2 regions of the Streptomyces sp. NPDC058674 genome follow, and region 2 is predicted to be linked to the other one. Evidence: riboswitches for the same ligand, from Rfam matches in the RefSeq annotation. Region 2 holds a riboswitch; the other holds the start of a gene.
The links. Region 2 has a riboswitch for cobalamin ahead of ACFWU6_RS06810 (energy-coupling factor ABC transporter permease). Riboswitches for the same ligand answer to the same signal wherever they lie in the genome.

Region 1 (2,190 bases), on a different contig from region 2:
TTGGAGGAGTGGACGACCGTGCCCGGCTCGGCGGTCTGGTTCGCCGTGCGGTTGGAGGCGTCCTTGAAGGTCATCCAGCCCTGGCCGGTCTGCGCGAGGGTGCGCATCATCCGGCCGTACAGCTCGCGGGCGGGCATGGACTTGCGGGCCAGGCCCGCCGCCTCCGCCCTGCGGTACGCGGCGTCGAAGTCGTCGCCCCACAGGTCCACCAGCTCGGGCACGTCGGCCGGGGAGAACAGCGACCAGTCGGCGTCGGCGTTGACGCGGCGCATGAACTCGTCCGGCACCCAGTGGGCCAGGTTCAGGTTGTGCGTGCGGCGCTGGTCCTCGCCGGTGTTGTCGCGGAGCTCCAGGAACTCCTCGATGTCCGCGTGCCAGGTCTCCAGGTAGACGGCGGCGGCGCCCTTGCGGCGGCCGCCCTGGTTCACCGCGGCGACGGAGGCGTCGAGGGTCTTCAGGAACGGCACGATGCCGTTGGAGTGGCCGTTGGTGCCGCGGATCAGCGAACCGCGGGCGCGGATGCGCGAGTACGACAGGCCGATGCCGCCGGCGTGCTTGGACAGGCGCGCGACCTGGTGGTAGCGGTCGTAGATCGAGTCGAGCTCGTCCAGCGGGGAGTCCAGCAGGTAGCAGGAGGACATCTGCGGGTGCCGGGTGCCGGAGTTGAAGAGCGTGGGGGAGGACGGCAGGTAGTCGAGGCGGCTCATCAGCCGGTACAGCGAGGCCACTTCCTCGACGGCCTGGACGCTGTCGTTCTCGGCGAGGCCGCAGGCCACGCGCAGCATGAAGAACTGCGGGGTCTCGACGACCCGGCGGGTGATCGGGTGCCGCAGCAGGTAGCGGCTGTGCAGGGTGCGCAGGCCGAAGAAGCCGAAGCGGTCGTCGGCGCCCTCCGCCAGGGTGTGCTCGACCAGCGCGTCCAGTCGGACCGCGTGGGCGGCCACGAACGCGGCGGTGCGGTCGGCGATCAGCCCCTCGCGGTGGCCGACCGCGACGGAGGCGGAGAACGAGGTGGCCCCCTGGCCGGCGGCCTCCTCGGCCACGGCCAGCGTCAGCAGCCGGGCGGCGAGCCGGGAGTACGCCGGGTCCTCGGAGATCAGCCCGGCCGCGGCCTCGGTGGCCAGCCCGCGCAGCTCGGCCTCGTCGGCGGCGGAGCTGCGGCCCCGCAGCGCGGAGGCGGCGACCCGGCCGGGGTCGGTGTCGGGCAGATCGGCCGTCAGTTCGGTGAGGGTGCGCAGCAGTGCGGCCCCGGGACCTTCGCCGGATCCATTCGGAGCCGTGGACGGAACGGACTCGGCGCGCGGTGCGGAAGGCGCGATGGTCACGGGGGGAGCTCTCCCTCTCTCGGCCCGGTCATCGGCAGGGCGGGAGGAGGGGAGCGCATGCGGGACTGGGCACGCGCAGGCCCGGACAGGGGGCAGCACGTGCACCGCATGGCGTCCACCGACCCAACCGCGAGGCCCGGACGTTCGGCACCCGGTTCGGTCGAGCCGGGCGCGCTGTCGGCAGGTCCTCGGACTTGCGGATGCACCGATCGGTGCACTTCATACCGTTGCGGGACAGTTCCGGATTCGCACCGGATTCCCCTGCGGCGACAGCAGGCATGAGCATACATGTGGGGGCGGTGCGTTGCCGCAACCCCCACATGTTGTGTCGCTCCCCGAGGGCGCAGGCCCGTACCAGGGCCTCGCCGGCGCCGTCTCCGCGCGCCGCCGCGGAGACCGCCGGCATCCGGAACTCCGCCTCGCCCGGGCCGGCGATGTCGCACAGCGGGCTGCCGGGAGGGGCGAAGGTCACGCCGCCGAGCACGGCGCCGTCGTACTCCGAGTGTGCGACGGGGCGGTGAGAAGGGCCGCCACGTCTCACGCCGGAAGGCGGGGGAGTGACGGCCCTCGTGGGCCGACCGGCCCAGGCCCACCGGCCCAGGCCCACCGGCCCAGGCCCACCGGCCCAGGTGCACCGGTTCAGCAGCAGCGGAACCCGTTGCGCGGGTCGGCCTCGCGGGCGTCCGTCCGGGCGCGCTCGAAGGCCCGGCGCGTCGGGACCGGGGCGTCCGGGTCGTGCGTACGGGCGTGGGCGACGTAGCGGTCGTACGCCGCCTCGCCCGAGAACTCCCGTACGAAGTACCGGGCCCGGCCCAGCGCGTGCCTCAGGCCGGTCACGCGGGCTCTCGCACGGGGTCCTTCGCGC
Region 2 (2,190 bases):
GGCGGTCAAGGCCGTCACCGCGGCCCGGATGGCGATGCGCGGCGACGGCTCCCACAAGGTCTCCCTCGACAAGGTCATCAAGACCATGAAGGAGACCGGCGCGGACATGAAGGTCAAGTACAAGGAGACCGCCCGCGGCGGCCTCGCGGTCAACGTCATCGAGTGCTGATCCGGACCCGGGCCCGCCCTCCCCGCAGGGCGGGCCCGGCCGCGTGCGCCCCTCGCAGGGAACCGTCCGCGGCCGGGCGGCGTCCTCGGGAGTGACAGTTCTGTCCCCGTCTCTGGAGAATCGGGGGGACGCCATGAACCACCCACGTCCACGTCCGTCACTTCGTCTGCGCCGCCGGCAGCTCGTGGCCCTGGCCACCGGCGCCCTGCTCACCGCCGGCATCGCCCTGGCCGCGCCGGCTTCCGCCGCACAGGCCGCCGCCCGCACCCAGACGCCGCTCGTCGTCAACGCCCGCTGGGGCGGCCACTGCACGTACGACCGGCTCGTCATCGACCTCCAGGGCTACGTCCCCGGGGTCACCGTCACGCCCGTCTCCCAGCTGTTCTACGACGGGTCCGGCAAGCCGGTCCCGCTGGCCGGGAAGTACTTCCTGGAAGTCCGCCTGAACCCGGCCGCCGGGCACGACGACGCGGGCCAGAACGTCTACCAGGGCCCGCGCCTGCAGAAGATCTACCTCAGCAAGCTCAAGGGCGTCGCCCTGACCGGCGACTACGAGGGCTACGTGACCTTCGGCGCCGCCTTCGACACCAAGCCCGCCTACTCCACCACCGTCCTGCACTCGCCCGAGCGGCTGGTCCTGGACATCGCGCACCCCAACGTGTGCTGAGCGGGACGGGGCCCGGGGGTGCCGCCCGGCGGCTCCCCCGGGCCGCGCCCGCTCCGGGCCGCGGACGCCGCTGCGGAACGGCGCCCGCGGCCCGCGGCGCGTCCCCCGGCGAGTCCGGAACACGCCGAACCCCCCGCCCGGCCGGGGTGGTTGATGCGCACGGTGGCGGTCGGGCGACGGTCCGTCGCCGTCAAGCGGAATGCGGTCCCCGCCCGGCGCGTCAGGGCCGGGTTGTGACCGGTCCGCGCGGCCGACTAGGGTCAGCGGGCCTTGGTGTTCGGGAAACCGGTGGAAAACCGGTGCGGCCCTCGCCACTGTGATCGGGAAGTCCGGCTCCACTCCTGCGGGAAGCCACTGGGACCACGCGGGTGACCGCTCGGCCCCGGGAAGGCGGAGTCCGGGCATCAGCACCCGTGAGCCAGGAGACCGGCCGAGGCGCGTCGTCCATCCACGAGGTGCTGGAGAGGTCTCCCTACTCATGCATATTGCCGAGGGGTTTCTACCCCCCTTGCACGCGGTCGCCTGGGGCGCCGCGTCCGCTCCCTTCGTCGTACACGGGGTCCGCGCCCTGACCCGCGAGGTCAAGGCCAACCCGGAGAGCACCCTGCTGCTCGGTGCGTCCGGGGCGTTCACCTTCGTCCTGTCCGCCCTGAAGATCCCTTCGGTCACCGGCAGTTGCTCCCACCCCACCGGAACGGGGCTCGGCGCCATCCTCTTCCGGCCCCCGATCATGGCGGTGCTCGGCACGATCACCCTGCTCTTCCAGGCGCTGCTGCTGGCGCACGGCGGGCTCACCACCCTCGGCGCCAACGTCTTCTCGATGGCGATCGCCGGGCCCTGGGCGGGGTACGGCGTCTACCGCCTGCTGCGCGCGTGGGGCGTCCCGCTGATGGTGACGGTCTTCTGCGGCGCCTTCTTCGCCGACCTCATCACCTACTGCGTGACCTCCGTCCAACTGGCGCTGGCCTTCCCCGACCAGGCGTCCGGGTTCGCCGGCTCGCTCGTGAAGTTCGGCGAGATCTTCGCGCTCACCCAGATCCCGCTCGCGGTGAGCGAGGGCCTGCTGACCGTGCTCGTCATGCGGCTGCTGATGCAGTCCAGCAAGACGGACCTGGTCCGGCTCGGTGTCGCGAAGCTGACCCCCGGCAAGGCCCAGCAGGAGGCGACCGCCCGATGAGCCGCAACGCGAAGATCAACACCCTGCTGCTGCTCCTGGTGGCGGCGCTGGCCGTGCTCCCGCTGGCGCTGGGGCTGGGCGAGGGCAAGGAGGAGCCGTTCGCGGGCGCCGACGCGCAGGCGGAGTCGGCGATCAGCGAGCTGAAGCCGGACTACGAGCCCTGGTTCTCGCCGCTGT

Region 1: another riboswitch for cobalamin. It lies ahead of ACFWU6_RS04415 (ribonucleoside-diphosphate reductase subunit alpha); the one in region 2 lies ahead of ACFWU6_RS06810 (energy-coupling factor ABC transporter permease).

The regions. Positions count from the first base shown of each region.
Region 1 is NZ_JBHXSC010000005.1:75,040-77,229, reverse strand. It holds gene ACFWU6_RS04415 (ribonucleoside-diphosphate reductase subunit alpha) at 1-1,325, opposite strand, end outside; cobalamin riboswitch at 1,487-1,618, opposite strand; partial or broken gene ACFWU6_RS04410 (GNAT family N-acetyltransferase) at 1,666-1,818, opposite strand; gene ACFWU6_RS04405 (YbdD/YjiX family protein) at 1,965-2,162, opposite strand; gene ACFWU6_RS04400 (carbon starvation CstA family protein) at 2,159-2,190, opposite strand, start outside.
Region 2 is NZ_JBHXSC010000008.1:84,052-86,241, reverse strand. It holds gene ACFWU6_RS06820 (L-serine ammonia-lyase) at 1-169, shown strand, start outside; gene ACFWU6_RS06815 (hypothetical protein) at 303-836, shown strand; cobalamin riboswitch at 1,091-1,286, shown strand; gene ACFWU6_RS06810 (energy-coupling factor ABC transporter permease) at 1,315-2,013, shown strand; gene ACFWU6_RS06805 (energy-coupling factor ABC transporter substrate-binding protein) at 2,010-2,190, shown strand, end outside.